Regions from separate parts of the Exiguobacterium sp. s78 genome, predicted to be linked through region 1. Evidence: riboswitches for the same ligand, from Rfam matches in the RefSeq annotation. Region 1 holds a riboswitch; each other region holds the start of a gene.
The links. A riboswitch is a leader RNA that binds a small molecule or an ion and turns the genes downstream of it on or off. The one in region 1 is predicted to bind S-adenosylmethionine.
Positions count from the first base shown of each region.

Region 2: it holds a riboswitch for S-adenosylmethionine, as region 1 does, so the genes downstream of both, KNQ18_RS13585 (LLM class flavin-dependent oxidoreductase) here and msrA (peptide-methionine (S)-S-oxide reductase MsrA) in region 1, are expected to answer to the same signal.
Region 3: it holds a riboswitch for S-adenosylmethionine, as region 1 does, so the genes downstream of both, KNQ18_RS02270 (methionine ABC transporter ATP-binding protein) here and msrA (peptide-methionine (S)-S-oxide reductase MsrA) in region 1, are expected to answer to the same signal.

Region 1 covers NZ_JACSNB010000002.1:291,981-302,434, forward strand. Annotated here, with positions in the region: gene KNQ18_RS12890 (DMT family transporter) at 53-481, shown strand; gene KNQ18_RS12895 (Crp/Fnr family transcriptional regulator) at 497-1,165, shown strand; gene KNQ18_RS12900 (DMT family transporter) at 1,178-1,660, shown strand; gene KNQ18_RS12905 (MFS transporter) at 1,921-3,141, opposite strand; gene KNQ18_RS12910 (winged helix-turn-helix domain-containing protein) at 3,156-3,755, opposite strand; gene msrA (peptide-methionine (S)-S-oxide reductase MsrA) at 3,986-4,516, opposite strand; SAM riboswitch class I at 4,611-4,714, opposite strand; gene KNQ18_RS12920 (M20 metallopeptidase family protein) at 4,777-5,955, opposite strand; gene KNQ18_RS12925 (putative quinol monooxygenase) at 6,033-6,326, shown strand; gene KNQ18_RS12930 (C40 family peptidase) at 6,385-8,940, opposite strand; gene KNQ18_RS12935 (GNAT family N-acetyltransferase) at 9,082-9,636, opposite strand; gene KNQ18_RS12940 (DMT family transporter) at 9,906-10,235, shown strand; gene KNQ18_RS12945 (DMT family transporter) at 10,232-10,454, shown strand, end outside.
Region 2 covers NZ_JACSNB010000003.1:97,227-107,680, reverse strand. Annotated here, with positions in the region: gene KNQ18_RS13625 (hypothetical protein) at 1-835, opposite strand, end outside; gene KNQ18_RS13620 (prohibitin family protein) at 1,068-1,937, opposite strand; gene KNQ18_RS13615 (ABC-F family ATP-binding cassette domain-containing protein) at 2,237-3,859, shown strand; gene KNQ18_RS13610 (NUDIX domain-containing protein) at 3,925-4,308, shown strand; gene tnpB (IS200/IS605 family element RNA-guided endonuclease TnpB) at 4,496-5,587, opposite strand; partial or broken gene tnpA (IS200/IS605 family transposase) at 5,604-6,029, opposite strand; gene KNQ18_RS13595 (SRPBCC family protein) at 6,165-6,632, opposite strand; gene KNQ18_RS13590 (ATP-grasp domain-containing protein) at 6,709-7,656, opposite strand; gene KNQ18_RS13585 (LLM class flavin-dependent oxidoreductase) at 7,653-8,711, opposite strand; SAM riboswitch class I at 8,786-8,888, opposite strand; gene KNQ18_RS13580 (DUF975 family protein) at 9,002-9,640, opposite strand; gene KNQ18_RS13575 (DUF2325 domain-containing protein) at 9,704-10,454, opposite strand, start outside.
Region 3 covers NZ_JACSNB010000001.1:451,297-461,750, reverse strand. Annotated here, with positions in the region: gene KNQ18_RS02285 (MDR family MFS transporter) at 1-286, opposite strand, end outside; gene KNQ18_RS02280 (MetQ/NlpA family ABC transporter substrate-binding protein) at 366-1,202, opposite strand; gene KNQ18_RS02275 (methionine ABC transporter permease) at 1,235-1,900, opposite strand; gene KNQ18_RS02270 (methionine ABC transporter ATP-binding protein) at 1,897-2,919, opposite strand; SAM riboswitch class I at 2,998-3,102, opposite strand; gene KNQ18_RS02265 (bifunctional cystathionine gamma-lyase/homocysteine desulfhydrase) at 3,160-4,326, opposite strand; gene KNQ18_RS02260 (PLP-dependent cysteine synthase family protein) at 4,319-5,242, opposite strand; gene KNQ18_RS02255 (S-ribosylhomocysteine lyase) at 5,239-5,703, opposite strand; gene KNQ18_RS02250 (class I SAM-dependent methyltransferase) at 5,707-6,345, opposite strand; gene KNQ18_RS02245 (thioredoxin family protein) at 6,884-7,165, opposite strand; gene gcvH (glycine cleavage system protein GcvH) at 7,264-7,647, opposite strand; gene KNQ18_RS02235 (arsenate reductase family protein) at 7,712-8,074, opposite strand; gene KNQ18_RS02230 (DinB family protein) at 8,109-8,561, opposite strand; gene KNQ18_RS02225 (acyl-CoA dehydrogenase family protein) at 8,637-10,421, opposite strand; gene KNQ18_RS02220 (acetyl-CoA C-acetyltransferase) at 10,418-10,454, opposite strand, start outside.

The DNA of each region.
Region 1 (10,454 bases):
GTAGGGTACGAGTAAGGTCTACTCTAGTGTAGAGATTAAAGGAGGAGATGACGTGCAAGGAGTCGTGTTTGCTTTGATGAGCGGTCTGTTCATCGCCCTGCAAGGCATATTCAATGCGCGCCTTGCGACAGGGGTCGGACCGTGGTTGTCCGTATTGATCGTCCACTTTGTGGGTCTGATGGGTTGTTTAGTCATTTACAGTTTCGTACGAGATCGGAAAATCGGTGGCTTCCGTCAGTTACCGTGGATTTATGCGAGCGGCGGTTTGATTGGCGTGCTAGTCGTCGTAACGGAACTGACAGCAATCCAAACGCTCGGGATGACATGGGCAATGTGTTTATTACTCGTCGCACAGATTTTATGTGCGTTTGTGATTGATTTAAAGGGATGGTTCGGTGTCTTAAAAAAACAAGGAAATCGTGGTCAGTGGGTTGGTGTGGGTCTCATGCTTGCAGGAGTTGCGATTTTCTCACTTGCCTAAAGGGGGGAAATGAACATGGAAACCGTCATTCAACAGTATGGACTGGATACGATTTTGACGGAAGAGACGCGCGCTTGGTTGCGTCAAGAAACCTTCCAAAAAGGGGAACTCCTCTGTACGACAGGGGCAGCGATCGACCGGATGTACTTCATCGTCGCAGGCAAAGTTAAGATATCTGCTGCCTCGTCAGAAGGGAAACAACGGATTCTACGATTCAAGACACCACTGACAGTGATCGGTGACGCTGAGTTCATCAATGAACGGGAAGTGCTGAATACGGTCGAAGCAGTGACCGATGTCGAGGTGTTGAGCGTACCGTATGCGATTTTACGCGAGCACAATACAACGAACGTCTTTCTGCAATTCTTATTACGCACGATCACAGCGAAGTGGTATGCCGACTCGAAATCAGCGTCGCACCATGTGTTGTATACAGTTGAAGAGCGATTTGCAGGGTATTTGTTGTCGATCGCTTCTGAAGCCAGTGACAGTTTGTTTTATCAGGAGATGCGGACGTCGAACTTACATGACGTCGCCGACTGGCTTGGAACGAGTTATCGCCATCTCAATCGGATCATCACGAAATTATGTGAAGAAGAGATTCTCGTTCGACGACGCGGGAAAATCATCATCGTCGATCTGGAGCGGATTCGCGAGAAGGCGAACGGCAACAGCTATGAGTAGGGAGGAACGAACATGATAATAGGCATCGTGTGTGCCGTGTTTGCAGGGATGTTAATCAGTTTACAGACGGTATTGAATGCTCGGATGAGTGACGCGTTTGGCGCTTGGGCGACGACGACGCTGGTCTTCTTCGTCGGTTTCATCGGAGCAAGTGTCACGTATGTTCTGTTTCGTGGTGGAACAATCGGACAGATTCAAAACGTATCGCCACTCTATTGGTTTGGTGGACTTGTCGGTGTCGGCGTCGTTTTTTGTGTCATGCGTGGGATTCAGTTACTTGGTCCGTCCGTCGCAATCTCTGTCGTTCTGATTTCGCAGTTAAGCTTTGCTCTCGCTGTCGATACGTTCGGCTGGTTCGGTTTACCACAAATTGATTTATCGTTCGGTCAACTCGTCGGTCTCGCTGTCATGGTATGTGGGATTTTCGTCTTGAAGCGGTATCAAGTCGTGGCGCCGGAAGAGAGGGCGAAGGATATACCGAAGCAAGTCTCTTAAAAAATCTGATACTAGTTCGATCGACTGACGAACGTTTCTGTCATCCTCGCTTTCCGCAGGCGGGAGGTAAGCCGCGTCATCCCGCATTCTATGCGATTTGCCGGGTCTTACCTGACCCTGACGAAAGCGCGACTCGCGCTTTCTTTCCCTGCAGGAGTCGAGGATGAACACTCACGTTCTAGATTGACTAAATAAAACATGCGCGTTTCCCGCTAATTCGATCGGGAGATTCGCATGTTTTTATGTGTTGTGACTTGATCTCAATCGAATAGATGAACCATTCGTCTTCTGAAGTAAAGTGAGAGAACAATAATGAGAAGACCACAGTACAATATGATTGTCGTGATCGAAACGTGAAACGACAGTAGAAACGAGAGGAGCGCGTAAGATAATGGAATGAGACCATTTGACGCGGCATTCACGACACTCATGACACGTCCCATCGTCTGTTCCGCACACTGAGACTGGATGAACGTAATGAAGCGAATATTGATGATCGAAGAAAGGACACCAAGTGATAACAGGATGATCAGGTACAACAAGATCTGCTGCGCTTGACTAAGCAGGAAGAGAAGCAGACCTAAGGCGCCAATTAATCGGACCGATGAGGTAAGCCCATTTACTTTCGTTTGCGTAAAACCACTCCAGAGCGCCCCTCCGAGCATTCCCATTTGATAAGCACCTTGCATATAACTTAAATCCATCGCATCTCCTTGGAGCACATCATGAACGAGTAAGGGGATTCCGAGTAAGAGTGGTCCAAAGAAAAAGAAATTGACACAGATGACAAGAAAAAGTGTCTGCTTGAGTTGCTGAAAGTGAAAAACGTAATGCAGCCCTTCTTTTAGTTCAAAGAGAGCTGAATGCTGAAGCGATCGCTTGATCTTAGATTCACGAATACCATACGTGAAAAGGAGCGTCAGACAGAGTGTCCCGAAAATTACGAGAAAGACGTGCGAGTAAGAAGAATAGCTGAGAATGACTCCACCAAGAATCGGACCTGAAAAGAGGGCGATTTGATTAGATGTCTGAATCAGTGAATTGGCTTTAGTGAGTTGTTCTTTCGGAACGAGCGTAGGAAGTAAGGAAGCATTCGCCGGCGAAAAGAATGCATCCACACTACCGAATAGAAAGGCGAATCCTAAAATCGTCAGCAATGTAAGCTGATCGGTATGAAGTAATGCGAGAAGACAGAGAATGAAACTGATTCGTAAAGCGCTCGAGATGCGCATGATCGTCGAACGTTTATAGCGATCGGATAAGACGCCACCGAATAACATGAGAAAAATACGGGGTAACAAGGTGGCCATGAGGACGAATCCAAGATATGACGCCTGGTTTAGCGTATGGATGACATACCATTGTTCAACAAACAGATAGGTTGATAGGGAGAGGGCAGAGCACATACCGGACCCCCATAAAAATAAAAAAGATCGATTTTTAAACAGCGATTGTTGCGTATCCATTTCAATAGGCAGCATGTGGCACCTCCGGTTTAGACGTCGTCATTCTCAAATAGTGGTTCATCAATTGCAAAGGCAGTCGTCATGATATAGAAGTGTTTTTTATCTTTTTTGTCTAGTGAAGGGGACCGTGTGAACTCGTCCAATAGAGCACGATATTTTGTAGCAAACTGCCGAAAATCGGCTTCAGACATCGCCAGTTCCTTTTGAAGTGATAAGCTCATCCAGTCCTCGATGTTCGAAGATGAAGGAGAAAAAGTAGCTGTCGGAGCCGTAAGAACGCGTGTCTTTGCCCGGTCTAGTACCTCAAGATACGACTGCCGGGTCGCTTCATTCGTCTCGACGAAGTTCAGTAGATGATCGGCAGGAATGTATCCTCGAGCAATCGCTTGATAGTATTTCAATAGATTGCCGCCCTGTTCTTCCGTACGGACGAGACGAATCAAGTCATGCTTTTCAAGTTCCCGTACGTGATAGAGGACCTTCGCGCGGGATAACGTCAGCAAGTGGGCTAACTGATGTACCGTGTGTGGTTTTTCGACGAGAAACATGAGGATTTTTGTTCGTAACGGATCACTGATCACTTTTAACTGTTCATAGTTCTCTAACATGTGAATCGCTTTTTGTTCCATGCACTGATCTCCTTTTTAACCGGTTAATTTTTATTAACCGTAAAACAAAAGGCTTATTTTGTAAACGATTACAAATTTATGTAAGGGTGTTGGTAAAGAAGACATCATTTTTTTACATACAAAAAAAACTGATTCCACGACATCTCGATCATCCTCCACTTTTTACTGAAAGTAGGGTAAGAACGAGATGTTTGAAATCAGTTTCAGCTACTGTATATGGTTCGAAGTGATTAGACCGTCGTCGTATCTTTCCATTCCTGCTCGATGAAAGCATCGCGACCAGAAGCAGCACGATCTTTTTTATAGTGTTCTGGATTTTTCTTATGGAAGTCTTGATGGTACTCTTCCGCCGGATAAAATTCAGAAGCGGCATCGATCCGCGTCACGATCGGTTGTTTGAAACGATTGCTTGCAGCAAGGGCGTCACGGGAAGCGATCGCTGCTTCGTGCTGTGCATCCGTATGATAGAAGATCGCTGGTGCGTACTGCGTGCCGCGATCTTGGAATTGACCTTCTGCATCCGTCGGATCCGTTTGTGGCCAGTAGAGTTCGAGCAGACGCTCGTACGGGAACAGGCTCGGATCAAACGTGATTTGGACGACTTCGAGATGTCCCGTCGTTCCTGTTTTGACTTGCTCGTATGTCGGATTGTCGACGTGTCCGCCCATGTAACCTGATACGATTCCCTCGATTCCTGGTAATTCTTCAAACGGTGTCACCATGCACCAAAAACATCCACCTGCAAATGTTGCTTTTTCCATCTGTCTCTTCCTCTCCGTGGGAAATCCCCATTGTATGTCTGACAGCGAGAAAACGAAAACGACTCCTTCGCTTGGTTGCAAAAGGAGTCGCCGCTTTTTATCAACCAAAGCTTTCGCTTTGCTGGTCGTAGCACCTTGCTATGCGCAGGTTGCTGGGACGTCATCGATCCAGATCTCTCGGTCCACTCTTGATAAGGGTATATGAAGTTGATGTCATTCGTTATCATTGTTGTGATGATACCATTCACACAGAAATAAAGTCAATCCTTAGGTTTTAAGGCACGTAAAACCGTCGCTCCGAGTGTCTTCGCACCAATCAACAACGCCTGTTCGTTGATTTCGTACTGCGGATGATGCTGTGGATAGTTGACGCGACCGTCCGTATATCCGGAGCCAGTGAAGAAATAACTTCCCGGGACATGTGTTAGATAATGCGCGAAGTCATCCGCAGCCATCATTGGTGTGAGTGCCCGGACGGATGCTTCCGGTAAGAAAGAAGCGGCTTCCTGAACAAGTTTTGTCTCGTCCGGATGATTCCAGAGCGCCGGGTAACCCGTCGTGAAGTCGATTGAATAGGTAGCACCGATGCCGGCACATGTCGTTTTGGCGACAAGATCGACTTCTTGCCGGAGCTGATGCCGCAATGTCTCATTGAACGTCCGAATTTCACCGACGATGCGTGCTTCACCCGTGACGATGTTCGGCGCCGTTCCCGCATGGAAAGAACCAATTGCAAGAACTGCCGGCTCGAACGGGTCGACCCGTCGACTAACGAGATGCTGTAAGTTACAGACGAGCTGCGCTCCAGCGACGAGCGCATCTTTTGTTTTATGTGGTGCTTGGGCATGCCCGCCTTGACCATGAACGATGATTTCGAATTCGTCGATCGCACATAATGTATGTCCTTCCCGAAACCCAATCGTACCAACCGGTAAATCATTTTCGAGATGTGTCGCAAAAATCGCATCGACACCTTCGAGGACACCGGCTTCAATCATTTGGACGGCTCCACCGGGAAAGACCTCTTCACCATGCTGGTGAATGATTCGAATCGTTCCTTGCAATTGATCACGTAACGGATAGAGCGTAGCAGCCAGGGCCATCACCATTGCCGTGTGACCATCATGCCCGCAAGCATGCATGACACCGGGATGGATCGACCGGAAGGCAAGCGTCGTCTCTTCTTGAAGTGGTAAAGCATCGAAATCTGCACGGACCGCAATCGTCGGACCAGGCTGTTTGCCTTCGATCGTCGCGACGACACCACGACCTCCGACGGCTGTTTGATAAGGGATGCCCTGCTCCGCGTAAAAGTTTGCAATTCGTTCTGGTGTGCGGACTTCCTGGAAAGAGAGTTCCGGATGTCGATGAAAATCACGACGTAACGCGATCATCGTCGGTTCGAATTGTTCAAGTGCTTCAAAAAGTTGAGTTTGCATCTTCAAGCTCCTTTGACGTGTGTCTTTTCGTGAAAATGGGTACAGATACAGGTAATCACGAAAGGGGATAATGAAACATGGGAGAAATCGTCGTCAACGCTGTACTTACAATCAAAGCAGGACTTGCGGATCAAGTCTTCCCGATTCTACAAACGGTCTATCATGCCTCACAAAAAGAAGAAGGGTGCTTACGTTATTCCTTACATCAATCGATCGAGGATGAGCATCAATTCATGCTGTATGAAGTGTATCGGGATGAAGAGGCACTTGAAGCGCATATCGCATCCGATCACTATAAAGCCTACCGTGAACAGATCGAGTTATACTTGATGGATCGACAAGTAACGAAATACGTCGAGATGACATTTTAACGTATTGCGATAAGAAGAGACGAACCCGTCGATTTCGACGGATTCGTCTTTTTTTGTCTTACATCGATTTAAATCCGAGGAAATGCTCTTGCCAACGCGGTTCATAAATCGAGTTGATTTGAAGTTGTGAACCGCCCGCATGGATGAAGTGTTCGCTATCGAGCATGATCCCGATATGCGATGGACCATCCGTGTAGGTATTCTGGAAGAAGACGATATCCGAGCGTTTACCACTCGAGATACTCGTCCGGCGATTCGTAAAGAAAGCACCGTACCAGTAGCCACGAACGTTCGTCCGACCACCGTATTTTCCAGCCTTGTTCGTCGCATAGTGAATCAAACCGGAACAGTCAAAACCACCGTTCACGGCATCTTGCGAACCCCATGTGTATGGTGTGCCGATATGTTGAACGGCTGCTTGGATCAGCTTTTCACCACGCGTATTATTCTTTTTAACGACCCGTTTATCGGACGTGATCGTCACAGCGGATACAGGAAGATAAACAGGTGTCCAGCCTGACTGGATGACATAGAAGTTTCCGACTCGATGACGCGGATAAACCCGTTTGCCTTGTTCAACGAGTCCGTTGCCTTTTGGACTTGTCGGACTCGCAAAGAACGACGTCGTCTGTTTGACCGTATAGATTTTCGCCCGGTCGATCGCTTTTTGTGTCATTCCCATATCGGGTTTGCTCGTGCTGATATAAGGGTTGAGGACATAACCGGTTTGACCATTTGCCAGGCGAACTTGCCAAAAGTCATCATCAATCGATTTCAGACCAATCAGTTTTGTTCCTTTCTTCAAATAGGCAGCTGGGCGACTGTAAGCAACGTCGGCAGAGAAGAGTGGCGTCTGGTCCAGGTGGACATAAAATGTCGTGCCTTTTTTTGCTTTTGCCGTCGGCTTGTTCAGTCCGATACGACTCGAATCGACGAAACCAAAGGCATTTTTATATTTGACGCGTGTATAATAACCGCTTTTTCCGTAGATCGAAATCGAGGTACCTTTTTTTAGTGTGCCGATTTTTTTGCTCGAAAGTTTTGCCTGCGAACGAATGACGACATCGTCTTCCGTCACATAGCGTTGACCAGTGACGTCATACAGATCCGGCTTTTTCGTCACGAGATCCGTCGTCTTGACGTAGCCGTAGACCGATCCTTTTTTCAAGCGTGTGTAACTACCGCTTGTGCCGTAAACCGTTAGTTTGTCAGCTCGTTTGACGGAATACATAATTTTGCTCTTCGTCGAAGCAGACGTGTAGACGGACAAGTTGCGTTTCGCGTATCGTGTCCCGGTTGATGCATAGACTTTTCCAGTACCGAGATCAGCTGTCTTGACGTAAGCATGAACTCCACGGAAGATGATCCGGCTATAGGTACCGCTTGTGCCATACACCGTCAGCAGCGTATTCGTTTGATGTTGCTTTAAGACAGGACTTGAAGATTTGGCGTCCGAATAGATTGGCGTAACGCGCTGAACATAGAGGCGTGCAGTCTTCGGATAGTATTTCAACGTACCGAGATGTGCCGTCAACACATAGGCATACTCGTCGTTTCGTTTGATTCGTGTAAATGACCCCTCGATGCCGTACGTCTGAAGCGAAGTATTCACAGGAATCGATTGTACGACTTTTCCTTTCGTAGTCGCAGTAGCATAGACCGTCGTCTGCTGTTGGACGTAACGTAGCCCGGTTTCCGGATGGTTCACGACCGGCGCATCAGCTAAATCAGCCGTCAATACGAAGGCGTAACCCGTCTTAGTCGTAACACGCGTAAAAGTACCGATCGTACCGAACGTTTCGAATGCTTGATTTTGAGTGACAGCTGTCTTCGCGCTCGTCGTCTTCGGTTCAACGAAAAGAGAAGTCGTTCGTTTGGCATAACGCAGTCCTGTTTCCGGATAATTTTCGACCTGCGCATCAGCTAAATCAGCCGTCAATACGAAGGCGTAACCCGTTTTAGTGGCCACGCGTGTAAAAGTACCCGTCGTACCGAACGTTTCGAATGCTTGATTTTGAGTGACAGCTGACTTCGCGCTCGTCGTCTTCGGTTCAACGAAAAGAGAAGTCGCTCGTTTGGCATAACGCGTTCCAACTAATTTTGGAAGTTGCTCGAGTTGTGTCGTAGAGACGTAGACGTATTGCTCGTTCCATTTCAGACGTGTGAACGTGTCGAAAGTGCCGTATGTATCGATTCGCTGATAGGCGGGAAGTGTCGTCACGACGGTGGAATCAAATGGTGAAGCAACTAATGAGAGTGGACTTTTCGACGTCAGTGTTGCTTGTTTTTGAAAGACAGGTGCTGTTTGCGTTAACGCGTTGGTTGCGACATAAGCAGCGCCTTCTTGCCAACTGACACGGGTAAAGTCACCGTCCGTGCCGAGTGTCTTGAATGCCGTTCCTGCTGGTAGTTGTTGGATGACCGTTGCGGAATCAGCCGTTTGTAGCAACGCAGCATCCTCTTTCAAATAAGCCGTTCCGATCGTCTCGGTGACTGTTTGTGTTTCTGCCGTCGGTTGAGCAGGTGGCGATTCAGCGAAAGCGGGTGCGGGTAAAACCGAGCTCAACATTAACGTTGCGGCAAGTCCAGCAACATGAGCAGTCCATTTTTTCATCAAGAGGTTCACTCCAATTCTTAAAATTTGTCATTATGAATAGTGTAGCATGCGCTTGTTTAAAAATTGATAAAAATCAAAAAAATAGGAGATTGTCCATAAAAAAACGGTATGCCTCGGCATACCGTTTGAAGTCATATGTTAGTTATCTTCTTCGTGATCCACTTGCCATTCCCAGTCAAGCATGCCGTAAATCAAGGAATCGCGCCAGTGGTCTTCGAGATAGACCGTCTCGCGAAGCTGTCCTTCCTTCGTCATGCCGACCTTTTGCAACACACGTTCGGAAGCGACGTTCCGTGGGTCACACGTTGCCGTGATTCGGTGTAGTTCTAGTTTTTCGAAACCGAATTGGAGAAGGAAAGAGGCGATCGACGTCGCGTATCCGTTCCCCCATTCATCAGGCGAGAGGACGTATCCGATTTCGGCGATTTTATTATCAACGTCTGTGATGACGAGTTCACCGGCACCGATGACGACGTCACTTGGAAACGTCACAGCAAAGACATAACGACGTCTTGGTGTCTCGAGTTCACTTTCAAGCGCATCGTGTAGGAATTGTTTCGTATCCGTTTCGGTATTCGGTCCCCATGATTGGAATTGACTGACGATGGGTTGTGAGGCATAGGCGTGAACCGCTTCTACATCTTCTGGTGTAAAACGACGAATCCGAAGTTGATCATTGATTTTATAACGCATGCAGCATCCTCCTCTTTCAGATGAAGTCACTTTGATTCTATTTGACAGATGGGGAACGGATTCCTGTTTGACACGGGAAAAAGGGCGTGCTAGGGTGGTTGTATCGAATGGAATAGGGAGTATCCTCTAGGGTTCCGTACGGCTGGACCGAGGGAGGAACATGGACGTTTGTCCATGCAACGGAGGGATAAAAGCCCGGGAGTAAAGCGAATCATCTCGCTTACTCCCGGGCTTTTTCATTTGAATTTACCTATCAGGAGGCAATTACTATGGCAAAGTATTGGATTGGGATCATCGTCGCGGCATGTTTTGAAGTCGGCTGGGTCATTGGATTAAAACATGCGGCAACACCACTTGAGTGGACTGCAACGATCGTCTGTATCATCGTTAGCTTTACCGTGCTGATCAAAGCGAGTAACCATTTACCGGTCGGAACGGTCTATGCTGTCTTCGTCGGTCTCGGAACGGCAGGGACGGTCGTGACGGACATCGTGTTATTCGATCAAGCGGCTTCCGTGATGAAATTAGCATTGATCGCTGTCTTACTGGTCGGCGTCATCGGTCTGAAGTTAGTCAGTGGAGAGGAGAAATCAGCATGAGTTGGATTTATTTAATCATTGCCGGAATCTTTGAGATGTTTGGTGTCGTCTTGATCAATACGTTCAATCAAAATAAGAATGCGAAGAATCTACTGTTGATGGGAACAGGATTCGGACTCAGTTTCCTATTCTTAACGCTTGCAATGAATGGTTTACCGATGGGAACGGCGTATGCGGTATGGACGGGAATCGGAGCGGCGGGCGGTGCGATTCTCAGCA
Region 2 (10,454 bases), on a different contig from region 1:
TATATCCACTTGATAAATTTAAGCCCAACAATCCAGAAACAGTATTTTCTAATGTGATCGTTTTAGTCGTTCCATTATAAGAAGCATCTAAGCTTGATGTTCCGAGCAGTGCTACTCCAGCAAGCATCGGTACAACCGCTTGTTGCTTCTCTTGTCTTGGTTTAGGTGACGTTAGGACAGGAGTTTCGATTTCGTTCGGTGATTCTGCTTTACCAGAATCAGGTTGGTCGGGAATTTTGTTTTCCTCTTCATCAGTAGGTGCTGTCTCAGGTGTCAGTGGATCGTCATTCTCGGTTGGAGATGTCTCTGGTGTTGATGGGTCTTCACTTTCAGTTGGGGGTATCTCTGGTGTTGATGGATCTTCATTCTCAGTTGGAGGTATCTCGGGTGTTGGTGGATCTTCGCTCTCGGCTGGTACTGTCTCAGATGTTGGTGGGTCTTCGTTCTCAGTTGGAGGTGTCTCAGGTGTGGATGGGTCTTCGTTCTCAGTTGGAGGTGTCTCAGGTGTGGATGGGTCTTCGTTCTCAGTTGGAGGTGTCTCAGGTGTGGATGGGTCTTTACTCTCGGTTTGGGGTGTCTCGGGTGTTGGTGGGTCTTCACTCTCGGTTGATGGTGTCTTCTCTACTTCTACGAGTTCTTCGCATTGTTCAATTTCCTCTTTTTCCAACAAGTCCTTTTTCTTTGGATCATTCAACGTCTCTTCACAAAACGATGACGTCAAAGGGTCTGGAATCTCGAATTCCTCAGTCGTCGCATGACTGTGCGGAATCGGAAAGCTTGTTGCCAGTAAGATCATTAAGATGATAAAAAGATTTGGTGATCGATTTCGATACAATAAAATTCCTCCTTCAATTGGAACAATTCATTGACCTAGTTGATCTAAATGACTTTTCTTTACATCTTTTTCCTTCTAAATAAGTTAATTAAACCATTAATTTGGGATTTAAAAGATATAAAATATATCATTATTTATTGGTATATTAAAATTTAATGCCATAAGAGCATTAGTACAGTCATTTTATTATGATGAAATAAAAAAATGTGCTTGTCTCCAAGCACATCGAGATTTAATTCTTTTCTTCTGTCGTATCGTTTGGAATCGGTAATTGAACCATACTACCCGACCCACTGACGAGTGGTGACTTTCCGTCCCATTTCTTGACAGCTTCGTATTGAATCATCTCTTCTGTCAATGTCTTCTGTAGTTCTTTTTGAGCTTTTGCCAACCCTTGAGCTTCGATCAAACGGGCATCAGCTGCTCCTTTTGCCTCTACGCGAAGACGCTCTGCTTCTGCTTTAGCGATTTCAAGATCCGTCTTCTTTTTATCGAGTTCCTGCGACGCTTTGACACGCGCATCGATTGCTTCCTGTGTCTTCTCATCTGGTTTCGGCGCACCGAGTGCAACATCCTCGATGATGAAACCGATATCTTTGACGTCTTCTGCAAACTGCGTCTGAATGCTCGTTGAGACATTCCCTGATTTTTCACCGAATAGTTCAAGAACGGTGACTTTTGAGATTTGCTCACGCGATGCATCATAAAGTCGTTGTTTTAAATAACCTTTTGCGATCTCATCGATTTCGATCGGTCCGAACTTATTGAAGACTTTCGTCACCTTATCCGGTGAGACGGAGAAGCTGTATGTAAAGTCGACGACGATGTTCTTTCCATCCTTGGTCGCAAGCGTCATGTTTTCAAGCGCTTTTGTCTGTGTCCGAATCGGATACTCTGTCACCCGTGTAATCGGTGAAACGACATGCCAACCTTGCGATAACGTCTCATCTTTGACACCGCTTGATGGTGTATAGACGACACCAACTTGTCCAGGTTCGATTTGTTCAACGATGAACGGTGTTGTTGCAAGCAACGCTAGTACGAGCACACCAGCGATGATCATCGATGGGCGAATTTTTTTCTTCGGTTTGATTTCTCTCATTCTGAATCTCCTTTATCGATCTTTTCTTGGATATAACGGTAGAGTTCCATGCCAAGCAAAACGATGAGGGCGAAAAACAATAATGTGAAAAAGATGGCCATCTAACCCCTCCTCTAACGAATTCCTTACTTTCTTCTACGTATCTATCTGGAAAATGTTTCATTTTTTTAAATGTCTGGTTGCTTATTTTTAATTTCTGTCCTAATATGGAGGGAACTTTGCCTGCTCTACGACAGATCACGATTTGTGGTACACTCGAATGAGCACATCACTTACTAGAAACGAGGGTTCATCTCTATATGATTACAGTACAAAACGTCGGTCTTCGCTTTGCAGACCGAAAATTATTCGAAGACGTCAACATCAAGTTCACACCAGGTAACTGTTACGGTCTGATTGGTGCAAACGGTGCCGGTAAATCGACATTCCTGAAAATTCTCGCTGGTGACATCGAAGCACAACAAGGCGATGTCATCATCACACCAGGCGAACGTTTAGGCGTTCTCCGTCAGAACCATTACGAATACGAAGAATTCCAAGTCATCGAAACGGTCATGATGGGACACAAACGTCTCTATGAAGTCATGAAAGAAAAAGATGCGATCTATATGAAAGAAGATTTCTCGGACGAAGACGGCATGCGCGCTGCTGAACTCGAAGGTGAATTCGCTGAGATGAACGGTTGGGAAGCAGAGTCGGAAGCCGCAATGCTTCTTCAAGGACTCGGCATCAAAGAAGACCTTCACTCGAAAACGATGGCTGAGCTGACAGGATCGGAAAAGGTCAAAGTCTTGCTTGCACAAGCGTTGTTCGGCAAACCAGACATTCTCTTACTCGATGAGCCGACGAACGGACTTGATTTGAAAGCCGTCAAATGGCTCGAAGAATTCTTGATCGGATTCGAGAACACGGTCATCGTCATTTCCCACGACCGTCACTTCTTGAACAACGTCTGTACGCACATGGCGGATCTCGATTACGGTAAGATTCAATTGTATATCGGAAACTATGATTTCTGGTACGAGTCAAGTCAGCTTGCTTCGCGCATGGCAAGTGACCAAAACAAGAAAAAAGAAGAGAAAATCAAAGAACTTCAAGCCTTCATCGCGCGTTTCAGCTCAAACGCTTCAAAAGCGAAACAAGCGACGTCGCGGAAGAAATTGCTTGATAAAATCACACTCGACGACATTCGTCCATCGTCACGCCGTTATCCGTTCGTCGGTTTCACACCGGAACGCGAAATCGGAAATGACCTCTTGATGGTTGACGGTATCTCGAAGACGATTGATGGTGTCAAAGTCCTTGATAACGTCCGCTTCTCGTTGAACAAGACGGATAAAGTCGCGTTCATCAGTCAGAGCGATATCGCGATCACGACTCTCTTCAAGATCCTTATGGGTGAGATGGAACCGGATAGCGGTACGTTCAAATGGGGCGTCACGACTTCACAGTCGTACTTGCCAAAAGATAACTCGGAATTCTTCGAAGGCTCGGACAAGACGATCCTCGATTGGCTCCGTCAGTACTCACCGGCAGATGAGAGTGATACGTTCCTCCGTGGATTCCTCGGTCGGATGCTCTTCTCAGGAGAAGAAGTTATGAAAAAAGCCTCTGTCTTATCTGGGGGCGAAAAAGTCCGTTGTATGCTTTCAAAAGCAATGCTCAGCGGTGCTAACGTTCTCGTCCTCGACGATCCAACGAACCACTTGGATCTCGAATCGATCACAGCACTCAACGATGGCTTGATCGCTTACAAAGGTGCGATGCTCTTCAGCTCGCATGACCATCAGTTCGTCGAAACGATTGCGAACCGTATCATCGAGTTGACGCCAAACGGTATCGTCGATAAAGAAACGACATACGATGAGTACTTGAACAATGATACGATCCAACAGCAATTAACAGCGTTATACGCACAATGATGTCAAAAGAGACCGGAACTGTCGTTTCGGTCTCTTTTTTGAACACTTTGAAGGAGGAATGCGATATGCGTCATCGCGTATGTGCCGCGCTGATTGAAGAGCAACAGATCTTAATGGTTGAATTACACACGCCTTCCCGGACATTTTGGACGTTACCGGGCGGAGGTGTCGAGCGTGGTGAAACAAAAGAACAAGCCGTCGTGCGCGAAGTATTAGAGGAGACGCATCTTCACATCACAATCGAACGACAACTCTACGAGATTTCAATCGATCAGGGAATCGAGACATGTTTTCTCGTTCAACGCACCTCAGGTAGTTCTTCTGCACCTCGACTCGGGATTGATCCCGAACTTCCGCTTAATAAACAGGAATTACGAACCGTCCGTTTCCGACCACTAAAGGACCTTCAAGATGATTCACAGATTACTCGTTTGCTGAACTTACTGTAAAGGAAAGATTAACTAACTGAGATATAACTAACCAGGTTTCTTTACACTCCCTACATAATCGACTGAGTGAACTACTCACCACTTGTTTGCTTCGCAAATTGAAGTAGGAGCCTCTTGGGAAGACCGTACTTTTACAAGCTACGATTATTGACCAAGCTCATCGGGTGGTCCCCACCCTGAAGAATTTTCAGTATGCTAACATCAACAAGTTGATGCTCGCGTTGATGTCTCGATCATGAAGAGCACCACAAATACAGCTCCACTCGCGCACATCCATGGCTTTCTTCTTGCTTTTTATTCCGCAAGAAGAACAAATCTGTGTAGAGGCATACCATTGATCCGCTTTGATAAGTGTTCGCCCGTAGAATTTGCATTTGTATGCTAGCTGACGAACAAACTCATACCAACTGACATCCCCGATCGATTTGGCGATCTTATGGTTTTTCATCATGTTCTTCGACTTAAGTGTCTCAACGACTATGACTTGGTTATCGTCAACGATTCGTTTCGACAGCTTATGAAGAAAATCTTGACGTTGATTCGCAATCTTTTCATGCTTCTTGGAAAGGATCATCCTCGCCTTCTCTCGGTTCTTACTCCCAATTTTCTTGCGTGACAAGCCACGTTGCGCCTTCTTTATCTTATCTTCAGACTTTCGAAGAAAGCGCGGATTGGCAACTTTCTCAGAAAAATGTTTATCGTTTGTCAGGATGGCGAAGTGCTCCAAACCAAGATCAATCCCTACTTTATGTTTGGCGGGAATCCATTGCTCTTCGGCTTGATCGACGAGGATCGAGATGAAGAATTTTCGGGTCCTCGTCATCGAGATCGTCGCGGACTTGATCACACCTGTAAACGGACGATGTTGTTTCAACTTCACAAAACCAATCTTAGGAAGCTTCACCTGACATGCCTCGATTCGGATGCTTCCCTTCAGATTGTTCGTCGTGTAAGAGGCGCGGTCGTTGTGCTTCGATTTGAACTTGGGGAACCCAACAGACTTATCCCGAAAAAAGTTCTGGTATGCCTTATTCAAGTCCATCTGAGCGTTCGCTAGGGAAAGACTATCGACTTCTTTTAGGAAAGGGAATTCAGGTTTGTACTTTGCTGGGGTTGGGAGCTTCTGCTTCACGTCAGGGTCGAGCTTAGACTCTTTATACAATCGGATACGCTCTTCGAGCATCTTATTGTAAACGAAACGGACACAACCGAACGTCTTCACGAAATACTCTTGTTGGAACTTCGTCGGATAAAGTCGAAACTTGTACGCCTTCAGCAAGGAAATCACTCCTCTCCTTTTTTTCGATGTAGTGTCTGATGACATCGATCGTCGCATTTCCGGTCCTCACTAGACAATAACTTCGGGACCAAAACATTTCTTTTCAAAGTTGTGTTTTGACATGTGGAAAATCGTGGTTGATCAATCGACTACTGGTACTCTTATAAGCGTTCAGAAACTTGGACATTTCCGCGTTTGGGTGCGCTTTAAACAACACATCGATATAATCGTTGTCATGGTTCCACTCGATCAGTGTAATACGATATGACGTGCCTATTCGTTCGAACATCTGTCTCGCAAACGTCGAGATGGCGTCATCAATCACTTGTCTCCTGTATTTCACTACGAGGATAAGATCGTAATTCAGAAGAAAGACTGAATGCTTATCTGTGTTAAATTTTGTTTGTGTATCAATTCCTTTTATTGGTTGCACTGATTTCATCAAATGATTATAGTCTTATCGAAACGGGTGATTCATCTCCTACCTACGCTACACTTAGAGGTGGGAGTATTCTCGCCTGATTTTGATAAATCGTATACGAAGCGACAGGATACAAAAACGCGGGAATCCGTTTTTTCATGCGTTATTCTTCTTTTGTTTCGCCGCTTCTTCTTCGACACGTTGCAACAGCCCATGAACGATTTTCTCATTCTCTCGCTCTCCTCCAAGCGACAACAGACTCTTTCCAACAAAGTTCGCTCCCTCATTTTTTCCCGTATAGATCAACAGACAACGGTCATGGTCGATCGGTTTAAGTGTAAACGTCATCTCGATCTTGAATATTTTAGCCAATGTGAATCCAATCGTATTTTGTTTGAAGTCAGGCTCGTTCGTATAGGCTAAATCGGTCACGATATAGGTTTCAAGTCGATTACCCTGCATGTATGTTTGACGATACGTCGAACCGACGACACCCGGTTTTCGTTCAATCACCTCGTGCTGGACGACGTTTGGAATCAAACGCTGCAATCGCGTGTGATCAAACAAGTGCCATGCTTCCTCAATCGGAATATCGAGCTGTCGTTCTTCTCTCCACGTAATCATAGATCCGCCCCCTTTTCTATACAAATACCCTGTCATCCGGTCTTGTAACGTCCGGTGACAGGGCGAGAGCAGATTCTTATTTTACTGTGCTTGTTTCAAGGGCTGCACCGAGGAACTTCGCTAGTTCGAGCATACCGTAGCGTCCTGCAGCTGCCTCGGCATCCGAATTATAGTTCGTATTCGTATTGACGTCATACGTATAGATCGTACCTGACGCATCCTTAATGAACTCGATGCCTGCGACCGCGATTTGGTTCGCTTGGAGGAATGCTTCATACTTTTGGATGATCGGGTCATCGAAGCCTTCAACGATTTGGAACTTCATCGGTGTTTGCGGTGCTTCTTCACCGACTGGGCAGAACAAGTCGTCGATCACGCATGCATCCGCTGGGCAAAGCTCGAACCCTTCTGATGTATCGACTCGAACCGCGTAGACGAACTTTCCACCTACGAACTCACAACGTGTGATGTACGGTTCTGGTGCTTGAATATACTCTTGAATCAACGTGATGCCATCGACTGGTTCGTCGAATGTCGGACCGTCGAGATAAGCTTCAAGTGCTTCAATCGAGTGGAACAGCTGGACGCCGAGACCTTTTCCGGCACGGTTGTGTTTCGTGATGAATGACGAAACACCGATTTCTTTTGCTGCTTGTACGATTTGATCACGTCCGACGGCAGCCGTCGTCTTCGGTACACGAATCCCAGCCTTCCGCAACGCCGTATATTGATTGACTTTGCTGACTTCAAGACGGAGCGCACGCGTTCCGTTAAAGACGGTCCGGTCATGCTCTTCTAACCAAGCGAGGACCCCTTCCGTCAACTCCGGCGCGTAACGATGTCCCCGCGTATGCGAAGAAGCACTCATCCGGCTGTAAAAGACGCCTTCTGGCGGCAGTTCATCCAGCGGAACGATTCCTTCATTCAAGTGCCACTGTTCATACGGTAATTCGAGTTCTTCGAGACGTTTGATGAGATGGTCCGTCCATTCTTGGTTTTCGTGGAGAATATGAATTTTTGTCATGATTGTTGACCTACCTTTCGTTTCGCTTCGACCAGTGGCATTACGTCACGAGCAAAGCGTTCCATTTCTTCAAGTTGTGGTGAGAATTGTAACAAAAGTAACGTGACACCGACGGCTTCGAACGCTAGAATCCGTTCAGCGATTTGTTCTGGTGTCCCGATTAAATTCGGACGTAGACCACGGTTCGAGACAGAATAATCGTTCCGCTCGACCTGTTGCTCCAGTTGCGATTTACTAATGAAATCCTGATAACCGGCATAACCGGCGCTGTCTTCCTTGACGTCCGTGATCCGTTGCCATTCAAGAAGTGCTTCTTCTTCCGTATCCCGACAAATGATGTAGGCAGCAAGACCGAAGCTTTCGAGCGGCTTTTGTCCCGTCGCTTCCCGGCGTACTTTCATGTCGTCGATTTTATGGGCTACTTCTTCAACAGTGCCCCCGTGCATGACATAAGCGTCACAGTGTTCGACGATCGTTCGCTTTCCAGCTTCACTCTCTCCACCAGCGTAGAGCTTGATGCCTGGACGCTGGACTGGCTTCGGATGGAGTTCTGCTTGCTCGATCGTGTAGTGATGACCGGAGAAGCTATACGGTGACGCATCTGCCCACAGTCCCTTCATGACCGTGACGAACTCTTCCGTCCGAGCATAGCGTTCATCGTGCGCTGTGAAGATACCGTTGTATTGTTTCGCTTCCTCTGCCCACCACGCTGAAACGACGTTGAGCGTAAAGCGTCCACCACTCAACTGATCGATGTTTGCCGCCATCTTCGCCGTCGTCGCTGGATTATGGAACCCGGGACGAACCGCTGTCATGATCTCAAGGCGTTCTGTCGTTGCAGCAATCGCTGCTGCCGTCGTCCATGCCTCAAGACTCGGTTCCTTGATGCCTTTGATATCATTCAAGTTCAATTCCGCAATCAACGTCGTCGAGAAGCCGATTCGTTCTGCTGTTTGTGCGACTTGTTTCGCATAATCGAAGGTCGGTGGCATCTGTTCATCCTCGACGTTACGTAACCATCCCCCAAAAATCGGTAACCAAAAACCATACTCCACTCCATCGTCCCCCTTATCATAAAAAAACGCTCTTTTCGAAGTTCGAAAAGAGCGACGGTATCTTGTCCTGTCCGCTCTTATCTTCGGAAGGTATCCCTTCCTGGAAGTAGCACCTTCCGCCGTAGCGGGGTTGCTGAAGTGTCTTCGGGCCAGTCCCTCGACTTCTCTAGATAAGATGTGTTGCATTCATCGTACAAAATTCACTGAACTAAAGCAACCATTAAACCGTCTTTTCCAATCGGAATTATTTCACGCATAAAAAAATCCCGACGTCGTGTCGGGATTCGGTATTAATATGGTGCGACGAAATCTGATGTTGGCTCTGGCGCTTGTTCACCACGCACACGATCATAGAATTTTGCCATTGTGACGCTGAAGTATGGTCCAACCCATAAGACAGCAAGACCAAGTGTAACGATCACGAGTAATGCCCAACCAATGAATGATAGGAAGAGTAAGAATGCTTCCATTTTATGACCATCCATGAGTTGACGTGAACGTGTGATCGCCTCGAGGATACCGACCGATGGTTCATCTCGAAGGATGTAGAACGTCAACAGGTAAGAGAACGACTTGATGATCCCTGGAATGATCAAGAGTAATGTCCATAAGAATAAGAAGACCGCTTGCACAATCGAGACGCCGATGACTTTGCCGAAGATTTTATACGGCTCGAACAAATCAGCTACTTTGACTTCTTCATTGCGTGCGAACGACATCGCGACCCACGTCCAACCCGCTGCGATTGGGATCAATAAAATCGAAAGAATGATACTGACCGCACTCATCGCATTTAGATCTTCGTTAGGATCTGGTCCGATGAACGTCGGAACGCTCTGGATGATAGAAAACAGTACGAACATGAGGATGGCAAATCCCCAACGACCGCTGAGCGACTCCTTCGCTGCTTTTTTTAATTGAGATGACATGAGTAAGGTCCTCCTTGAAAAATAAGTTCTCACCTTACTTTACGGTCGAATTCTTCTAATGTTTCACTCTTTTTTCAATAATTTCCCGTCTCGTTGCTGGTTGAGCCAAGCACGCTCAAGTTGTCGTTCACACGCCGTGTATAACGATCGTCGACCGTCGAGCCGTTCCATCGCGAATGGAATACCATGCTTTTTCGCCTGCGCGATGACATGTGCACTCGCTGCATGAGAAACGCGACTCGTCACGACGACGATCGCGTCCGTCTTTTTGGCGAGACAGGCAATCTTTTTCGCGGACTGTGCGTCCCCTGCAAGATGAATCAATTCGATTCCCGTCGGCGCAAAGAACTCGCGATAGACAGCGGTCTGTTGTTCATTTCCGACGATGACGAGACGCATTCCTGTGAAGCGCGTGAAATCAAGTGGTGTCTTATCAACGAAATCCATCAATTGTCCAGGTACGGCTGTCGTCACGATCGGTTCAATCGTTCGCTCTTTTGGCATACGGACGCGACGCTGTGCTTTTTTAGCTTTCGGAACCGGTTGTCGTTTCATTTTTCGTGCATACCGATTTGACTTTTTCGTTGTCACAGACGTCTTCACTACCGGTTGCTCTACCTCTGATGGGCGGTTAGATGATGCGTTGATGATCGGCTCTTTATACGTGAATGGATGCTTCCAAGCAATCGTCAGTGTATCCTTCCGTTCCCGCCACATGACGAGATCGACGAGTTGACCTGCTTCTAGTCGGAAATAGCGCATGTCTTCTACCGGAACGACATAATAGAACGATCTGCCCGACTCATCTTGCAGT
Region 3 (10,454 bases), on a different contig from region 1:
CGACTTGTGCCAGCGCAATGAAGACGATCGCGAATCCGATCGTTCCGGCAAGCATCATCGCCCGGCGACCATACCGGTCCGACAAGGTGCCGCCGATGAAACTCATGACGAGACTGGCGATCGCCGAGATACTGAGTACCCAGCCAACATCGACCGGATCAAATTTCAGGACGGTCGTCATGTAGATGGCGAAGAACGGCATCGTGATGAATGTTCCGAGACGTGAGAAAAACGTCCCGAACAAGACCCCCAGTGTCAACGGATGCAGTTGACGTATGCGTTGCATATGATTCCCCCTAACCCCTGTTTCAGACAAATGAAAAGCATCCTTCCATTATATAGGAAGGATGCCGGCTTCGGTGAACTTATTTGCTGACTGGAACGACAGCACCTTTGTACTTGTCGAGGATCCAATCTTGGTTTTTCTTTTCGTGCAGAACGTCAAGAAGTGCTGTGACACGCTTGTCTTTTTCATCGCCATCACGTGTAACGATGATGTTGACGTATGGTGAAGACTCATCTTCTGATGCAATTGCGTCTTTCAATGGGTTCAGACCGTTATCGATCGCATAGTTCGTGTTGATGAGGACGGCGTCGCCTTCATTGTTTTTGTAAGCTTGCGGAAGAAGTGATGCTTCGATGTTCGTTTTGAACTTGAGTTTCTTCGGGTTCTCCGCGATATCACCGAGTTGTGCATCTGTCGTTTTACCGTCTTTGAGTTTGATCAACCCTTCATTTTGAAGGAACGTCAAGACACGACCGCGTTCCGCGACGTTTGAGCTCGTCAGGATCGTTGCACCGTTTGGCAACTTATCGAGTGACTTGTATTTCTTCGAGTAGATACCGAGTGGTTCAACGTGGACGCCACCTGCGTTCGCGAACTTATACGATTTGTTTTCTTTCTCTTGTTGCTCGAGATACGGTACGTGCTGGAAGTAGTTCGCATCGATTTCTTTTGAAGCGAGCGCTTTATTCGGAAGTACGTAATCTTGGAACTTCTGGATTTCAAGTTTGTAACCTTTTGCTTCGTATTCTTTTTTAACGTGCTCAAGAATCTCAGCGTGCGGTACGTTCGAAGCACCAACGACAAGTGTCTTGTCGTCGTTGCTATCTGATCCTGATGATTTTTCGCCACATGCAGCAAGACTAATAGCTAAGACGGATACAGCAGCAGTACCTACGAATTTTTTCCAAGTTTTCATGAATGATTCCTCCAATATGATTAAGTTTCGAATTAACGTTTATCGATCGCGCGGATCAGCAAGTCACCAATGATTTGGATGACGAAGACGATCGCTAAGATTAAGAGTGTCGCAATGACGATGACATCGTTTTGAGAACGCTGGAATCCTTCGATGAAGGCCATGTCCCCAAGTCCACCTCCGCCGACTACTCCGGCCATTGCCGTATAACCGACAAGTGAAACGAGCGTAACCGTGATTCCCGAAACGATGGCAGGCAATGCTTCCGGGATTAAGACTTTATAGATGATCTGGAACTTCGTCGCGCCCATCGATTCGGCTGCCTCGATGACACCTTTATCGACTTCGCGTAACGCGAGTTCAACCATCCGACCGTAAAATGGTGCAGCACCGAAAATCAGTGCCGGTAATGCTGCCGTTGGTCCGAGGAACGAACCGACGATTGCTGTCGTAAATGGAATCAATAAGATCAGTAAGATGATGAACGGAATCGAACGGAAGACGTTGACGACCAAACTCAACACTGAATAGAACGCCCGATTCTTGAACAATAACTCTTCGTTTGTCGCATACAATAGTAAACCAATGATCAAACCGAGGACGAATGTCGAAACACCAGCGATTGCCGTCATATAGACGGTACTGCCTGTCGCTTCCCACACCATGTCCCAATCTAGATTGTCAAAGAATGAAATCATCGGTGATCCACCTCCACTTCAACATCACTGGCTTGAAGCTTCGTGATGACCGCTTGTGTTGCTTCTGTTTCCCCGATCAACTGAATGAACAGTGTACCGAGTGCCCCTTCCTGCGATTGACCGACGTTTCCGCCGATGATATTGAACAGGACCGGTGAATCCTTCATGACTTCCGCGAGGATCGGGCTTTCCGCTGTCGATCCGACGAACGTCAACTGAACGATTTTTCCGGTTGGGTACCGTTCGCGTAGTTTCGCGAACGTTAACTCGTTCTCCGACGGCGACGTCAATTGTTTGACGAATTCCTTCGTCATCGCTTGCTTCGGATGACGGAAGACTTCTGCGACCGGTCCTTGCTCGACGATTTTACCGGCTTCCATGACGGCGACCCGGTGACAGATTTTTTGAATGACGTGCATCTCGTGTGTGATCAAGACGATCGTCAGTTTCAGTTTTTCATTGATGTCGACGAGTAACTCAAGGATTGAGTCCGTCGTCTTCGGATCGAGTGCACTTGTTGCCTCGTCACATAAGAGAACGTCCGGGTTCGATGCCAGTGCCCGAGCGATACCGACACGTTGTTTTTGACCACCGGATAATTGTGACGGATAGGCTTTTTCGCGTCCGTCCAAACCAACGAGTTGGATCAGTTCCGCTACCCGTTCCTTGCGGTGTGCTTTCGGGAAGCCACCGAGCTCGAGTGGGAACATGATGTTCTCTTCAACCGTCCGTGACCATAGTAAGTTGAAGTGTTGGAAGACCATCGAGACATTCTTGCGGACGCCTCGTAATTCCTTAGGTTTTAGTGATGTCATTTCAACACCATCGATTTGGATCGAACCACTCGTTGGTGCTTCGAGCATATTCAGTAATCGGATCAGGGTGGATTTCCCTGCTCCGGAATAACCGATTATTCCAAAAATTTCACCGCGCTCGATTGTCAGATCGACATTCGCGACGGCTTCGACCGCTCCGCGCTTTGAGCGATAAATCTTTCCTACGTCTTGTAAACGAATCACAACTGTCCCTCCTAAAATAAAAAAAGTGCGCGCGTTTTAGAGCAAACGCGCGCACTTTTCAGTACACAAAACCATTTGCTCTCATCTCCCAGACTTTTGTCTGCTGGAATTAGCACCACTTCGGATTAGATCCGCGGTTGCCGGGTTTCATCGGGCCAGTCCCTCCACCACTCTCGATAAGAGTTTCGGTATTAAGTTTGTAGAATATATTCTGAATATTAGCAGGGGTTATTTTTGTTGTCAAACAGTTTTTTCAGAAACTTTTTCGAGGAACGTGAAAGCACGTGTTAAGTCTTCTTTCAAATCTTCCGCATCCTCAAGTCCAACTGAAATCCGAACGAGACCGTCCGTGATACCGAGTTCTGCCCGACGTTCTGCTGGGATCGACGCGTGCGTCATCCGTGCCGGAACGGAAATCAGACTCTCGACGGCACCAAGACTTTCAGCAAGTGTGAAGAAGTGTGTCGCCTCGACGAGTTTTTCTGCGTTCGCTGCTGAACCAACATCAAAGCTGATCATCCCACCAAATCCAGTCGCTTGTTTCGCTTGGATGTCGTGACCAGGATGCGATGCAAGTCCTGGATAGAAGATGTTTGAGACAATATCTTGCGCTTGTAGGAACGCAACGAGATCATGTGCTGTCTCTTCGATCGCATCCATTCGGATACCGAGTGTACGAAGACCACGGACGAGCAAGAAGCTGTCTTGCGGTCCAAGCACGCCGCCTGTCGAGTTTTGGATGAAGTGCAGCTCTTCGCCGAGCGCATCATCTTTGACGACGACAAGTCCAGCGACGACGTCCGAATGTCCGCCGATGTATTTCGTCGCACTGTGCAAGACGATGTCTGCACCAAGTGCGAGTGGTTGTTGATGATAAGGCGTCGCGAACGTGTTGTCGACGACAAGTTTAAGATCGTGACGTTTGGCGATCGTTGCGATTGCTTCAATGTCCGTTACTTTCAACAACGGGTTCGTCGGTGTTTCGACGTAAACGATCTTAGTGTTGTCTTGGATCGCTGCTTCCGTTGCCGCAAGGTCCGTCGTATCGACGAATGTCACTTGGATATTGAACTTCGGTAAGACGCGTTGCATCAAGCGGAACGTACCACCGTAGACGTCATCCGTCATGACGATGTGGTCGCCAGACTCAAGCAAGTGGAAGACGGCATGGATCGCTGCCATCCCAGAACCGAACGCAAAACCACGTGCGCCGCCTTCAAGATCCGCAATCAATCGTTCGATGCTCGTCCGTGTCGGGTTCGCTGTCCGTGAGTATTCGTATCCGTCCTTAAGTTGACCGATTTTATCCTGCTTGTATGTGCTTGTTTGATAGATCGGAGGTGTGACGGCTCCTGTTGCCCGGTCGACACCTGTTCCTCCATGAATCAATGCTGTCTTCTTACGCATGAGTTTCGTCCACCTTTTCAAAGATTTGTTGGCTTAAATAGCGTTCGGCACTGTCAGCGAAGACGGTGACGATCGTACTGCCGGGGTGACGCTTCGCGATATCAAGCGCAGCAACGAGCGCTGCACCTGCTGAACTACCAACGAGTAATCCTTCGCGAGCAGCGAGTGTATGAACCGCGTCAAATGCATCGCGGTCAGAAATCGTATGAATCTCATCAACGAGTTCACGCGGAACGAGACTTGGCCATTTCGCTGTACCGATACCTTCTGTCTTATGCGGACCGGCTGGACCACCGTTTAAGACGGAGCCTTCCGGTTCAACGATTGCTGCTTTTGTACCGAGACGTTGTTTTAAGAAGTCCGCTGTTCCGGCGAACGTACCACCTGAACCACAACCGGCAACGAACCAGTCGATATGCGGTAAGTCCGCAATCAGCTCAGGACCGAGTGTCCGCTGATACGTGACTGGGTTCTCTTCGTTTTCGAATTGTAACGGAACGTAACTGTTCGGAATTTCCTGACCGAGTTCTTTAGCCCGGTCGATAGCCCCTTGCATATCGAGTTCAGTCGGCGTGTTGACGACGGTTGCGCCGAGTGCCCGCATCAACGTCTGCTTTTCCTGACTGAATTTTTCCGGAACGACACAGATGACTTTGAGATCGTATTTCTTAGCGGCGAGCGCCAAGCCGATGCCGGTATTCCCAGCTGTCGGCTCGATGATCGTACCGCCTGGTGTCACATGTCCGTTTTCGATTGCTGCATCAACGAGTTGAATGCCAAGGCGGTCTTTGACGCTGCCCCCAGGGTTCATCCATTCGAGCTTCGCCAAAATGCGCGTACCAGCAGGCAAATCGAATGAAGTGATCTCGTAGAGTGGTGTGTTTCCGACGAGGTCGCGGACGTTGTTCGCGATCATCCGAAGACGATGTCCCATTCATCACGACCGGCAAGCATTTTCTCGGCATAGTGCTTCGCTCCTTTGAGGTCATGTGCGCTCGCAAATCCACATTGGACTTCGTTTTGCGCTGGAATCTCTTCTGCTGCGAGGACGTCTTTCAACGTCTTCTCAACGAGTTCGCTCATTTTTTCGACCGAGTCGAAGTTCATCATCGCCATGTAGAAACCTGTTTGGCATCCCATCGGCGAGACATCGATGACATCATCCGAGTAGTTACGGATGTTTTCAGCAAGTAAGTGCTCGAGTGTGTGCATCGCACGCATCGGCATTTGCTCAACGTTTGGTTGTGTGAAACGGATATCGTATTTGACGACTTGGTCAACTTTACCTTCTTTATATCCTGCGACGCGGATGTAAGGTGCTTTGACTTTCGTATGATCCAGGTTAAAGCTTTCGACGTTCATTTTTTGAAGTGCCATGATTTATTCCCCCATTTTCTCGGCTTCTACGAGCCAGACGAAGTGATTGTATTGTATAAATTTAACAGTGAATCCCCGTGCTGTAAACAATTCTTCCATGACTGGAATCAACGGGTAGAATTCGCGTTCGAGATCTTCCGCTAACGCGTCGAACCCTTGAGCACGTGCTTCACGAATCGTTTGCAGGCGTGCCTCTTCTGAGACGAACATCGTATCCGCGTAGACGATTTTTCCGTCTGCCGGTAAATGTGATGCCATCAGTTCGATCGCTTCTCCCTTTTCCTCATCTGTTAGATGATGAAACGCATACGTCGAAACAAAACTGCGTGCTTCCTTCGCTTCGAACGAGAGGAAGTGACCGTCTTGTACATCAAGTGACGGAATCTTTTCCGTCAGGATTGCCCGCATCTCCGGACTTGGTTCGACGGCGAGTACGGCGTCGTGACGTGCCAGAAGACGTTGTGTCAGGTTCCCTGTGCCTGCTCCGAATTCAATGACCGGCGACTGCGCTTTATCCGCTACTGTATCCAAAATCTCATCGTATCGACGAAAAACCTCTTTATACTCCGGATCGTGTCCGGTTACTGTCTCGTCATACGTCGATGCCCATTCTGTGAAAACATCCATAAAACGTACTGTCATGCCTTGTCGTCCTCCATCTCACCAGTTAATTCCGAGTAATCGGATATGAATTAAAGTAATTTTCCTTATTCGCATTGTAGCAAGGAGATTCTATCCTGGCAAGCGACCGGCTCAAAAAACTTCCAGAAAACAAAAAAAGGCGTTGCCGGCGAACCGACAACACGAATAATGTGGTTAGAAATGCTACGAAGGAAAACCCAGCTCCATTCGGAATTGTTCGCTCTTCCGCGTGGAGGACGGCGCCTGTTCGACATGATTGCCAGCTTACGTTCACTTCCTGATCGGTCCTTTCGATCCACCACCCGTTCATTGCACCGCTTCGTCTTTGGGGGACGACTTAAGGGGAAACAATACACCGGCTTAGGATGGGAGAAAGGGTTCAGGACTTGAATCGTATTGAACAATCATCTCTGCTAGACTTCCTATAATGCATTTCTAGAAGTTGTTATGAATATACCATTCATATTTCTGCGTTGTCAACGGATTATTGTAAATATTCCGACAATTTAACAAAAAGAAAAATCCAATTGGACTTTTCTTACCGTTCTTGACAGAAAGCAAAGACGTTTTGAACGGACTGGAAGGCATAAAGTCGCTCTACGACTTGATTTTCTTCAATTCGCAACAACGCAGGAACACTCATGACACGGGCTTCTTCTAAGAAATCCGGAATGAAATTCCCGTTCGCCTTCTGAATCAATTGACCTGATTCCGTCGCTTCGACGATATCGAGCATACGCTCCGCGATGGCGCATGTCCCGCACATCGGTGCATAGACATACAATAGCCCGTTTTCCGGGACGGTCGTGACCTCTTGCATGACGGTCGCTCCTTTCTTCGTGGTATCTGTCGTCAGTATACAAAAAAAAGAGAGCGGACGAAACGCAAGCGCCTCGTTCACTCTCTTTTCGTTAAGTATTACTCGTTGATCATCGATTTGTACGCCGCAGCGTCCATCAATGCCTCGACTTGTGAAGCATCTTCGATTTCGATGTCAACCATCCAAGCACCTTCGAATGGTGACTCGTTGACGAGTTCTGGGGAATCCGAAAGGTTTTCGTTGATGGCAACGACTTTACCAGAGATCGGTGCGTATAACTCCGAGACTGTCTTGACCGACTCGACTGAACCGAATGGCTCGTTTGCTGAGATCGTATCTCCGACTTCAGGCAATTCGACGAAGACGATATCCCCGAGTTCGTGTTGCGCGAAATCCGTGATTCCGATGCGCGCCTTGTTTCCTGATACTTCGACCCATTCATGTTCTTCCGAATAGCGTAAGTTGTCTTTTACTTGACTCATTTCCGATTCCCCCTGTGGACTAATTTGGACTAACGTGTTCAGTATACCAAAATCGACTCTGAACTTAATACCATTTTCCTTGATACATTTCTTCCTTGAAGCCGATCGTGACGTCTTTCCCGTCTGTGACGATCGGACGCTTCAACAACATGCCGTCACTTGCGAGTAACTTGTATTGCTCGTCTTCTGATAACTCTGGAAGTTTGTACTTGATCCCTTGCGAACGGTATGATTGACCGCTCGTGTTGAAGAATTTCTTCAGTGGCTCTCCACTCTTTTGATGAAGTTCCTGAATCGTCGTTGCAGATGGTGTCTCCTCGACGATATGTTTGTAATCCACTTCGACACCGTGCTGTTCGAGTGCTTTTTTTGCTTTGACGCACGTACTACATTTCGGATAGCCGTACATCGTGACTGTTTTTGTCATGTTCCTCACCTCACCTTCAAGAGTAGCAGATGGATCACTTCTGCTTCAAGCGTGCGAGCGCCCCGTCAATCTGATCTTGGTGATGCGCGTCATGGGCAACGAACGACTCGACGAAGGCTTGCGGTCGAAAATCCTCATAGGTTGCTTCAAACTGCTCGTCAGACAAACGATCGAGGTGATTGACGATGTCACGCCGGACGCTGATCGCTTTTTTCAACAAAGCAAGCGGATCGATATGATGCGCATATTCGACCGCCAGTCGATTGAACTGATCAAAATCCGTCTCGACGAGCGTCAACGGTTCATCCGGTAACTTCGAGATGGCATGATCGTAATAAAACCGGTCCCATAAATACAGATGACTGACGCACTCAAGGACGGTCCACTTATTAAGCGCAAGCGGCAGATCCCATTCTTCCGGCGACAAACGTTCAAGGGATTGATAGTAGGCAATCGCAAATTGCAGTTCAACCAATTCTTGGCGCATCTCGTTTTCCTCCTCCAACCAAAAACTTCGCCTTTACAGAGATTTTCCCTGCAAAGGCGAAGCGGTAAACCTGACTTAGACCGTATATTTGTTTGACTCGATGAGACGTTTTGCGATGTCGCGTTTCGTACCGATGACGTTGATTGGCTGGTAACGGCTGAATTTTTTCAGCGCCGAGAGCAACATCCGGAGTTCGTCGCCGCTTGCTGCCGCGTAGAGTGTCTCTTTCGCGTCACGCTCGACAGCTTCGAACGCTTGTTGTGCGAAGACTTCCGTGTAACGGACTTTCAGTTCGCTCTTCTCGATTCCTTTGTCGGCAATCGCTTTGTCCGTCCGGACGATTGCTGACTCCAGCGCATAGATCGCACTCATGATGTCGGCTGTATTCGCTAAAATCTCTTGCTCGCCTTGGAGTTTGTCCTGGTATTTCTGGACCGCTGTTCCGGCAGTCAACAAGAAGATCTTCTTCATCATCGCGAGTAAGTGGCGTTCGCGATCAAGTGGTGCTGTTCCGATTTCTGTCGGCATGAAGCTCATCACTTCTTGTTGCAGACGCTGTGCTTCCGCAAGCAAAGGCAACTCACCTTTCATCGCTTTCTTCAGCAACGTTCCTGGAACGAGAAGACGGTTGATCTCGTTCGTTCCTTCGAAGATCCGGTTGATCCGTGAATCACGGTACATGTTCTCGACTTCATATTCTGCCATGAAGCCGTAACCACCATGGATCTGAACCGCTTCATCAATGACATAATCAAATGTTTCCGAAGCGAAGACTTTGTTCATCGAGCACTCGATCGCGTACTCAGCGATTGCATCGGCGATTTTCTTACCGTCCTTGCTCTCTTCTTCTGACAACTGATCAAGACTATCCTGGAACAGACCACCCGTCCGGTAGACCGAACTTTCCATCGCATACGTCTGTGCTGCCATCGTTGCGAGTTTTTCTTGAATCAATGGGAACGAGCTGATTGGTGTCTTGAACTGTTTCCGTTCGTTCGAGTACTGGACTGCGAGATCGATCGCCCGTTTTGACGAACCGACAGCACCGACAGCTAATTTGTAACGACCGACGTTCAAGATGTTGAAGGCGATGACGTGACCGCGTCCGATCTCACCGAGGACGTTATCGACTGGTACTTCTGCATCTTGTAAGATCAACGTCCGTGTTGATGATCCTTTGATTCCCATCTTTTGTTCCTCGACGCCTGTCGAGACGCCTGGATACGATCCTTCGACGAGGAAGGCTGTGAACTTGTCACCGTCGATCTTCGCGTAGACAACGAACAAGCTTGCGAAACCAGCGTTCGTAATCCATTGTTTTTCACCGTTCAAGATGTAGTGCGTACCAGCTTCGTTCAAGACAGCCGTCGTTTTAGCACCAAGAGCATCCGAACCAGAGCCTGGTTCCGTTAACGCGTACGAAGCGATCCACTCCCCTGAAGCGAGCTTCGGCAAGTATTTATGCTTTTGCTCTTCGTTTCCGAAGAAGACGATTGGCAACGAACCGATTCCGACGTGTGCGCCGTAGCTGAGGGCGAATGAACGACCGCGCGCGAACTTCTCCGTGATGATCGAAGACGAAATCTTATCCATCTGATAGCCGCCGTATGCTTCCGGAACGTCTGCACCGAGTAGACCAAGCTCGCCTGCTTCACGGAGGAGACCGACTGATAATTCGAACTCGTGTTTTTCGATTCGGTCAAGGACAGGAACGACACGATCTTCGACGAACTTCGCTGTCATGTCACCGACCATTTTGTGTTCTTCCGAGAAATCCTCTGGTGTGAAGAGACGTTCTGGTGCTAACTCATCTAATACGAAACTGCCACCTTTGATTAATTCGTTTGTCGTTTGGCTCATTGTCCTGTTCCTCCTTCAACTAGTTCGAATACG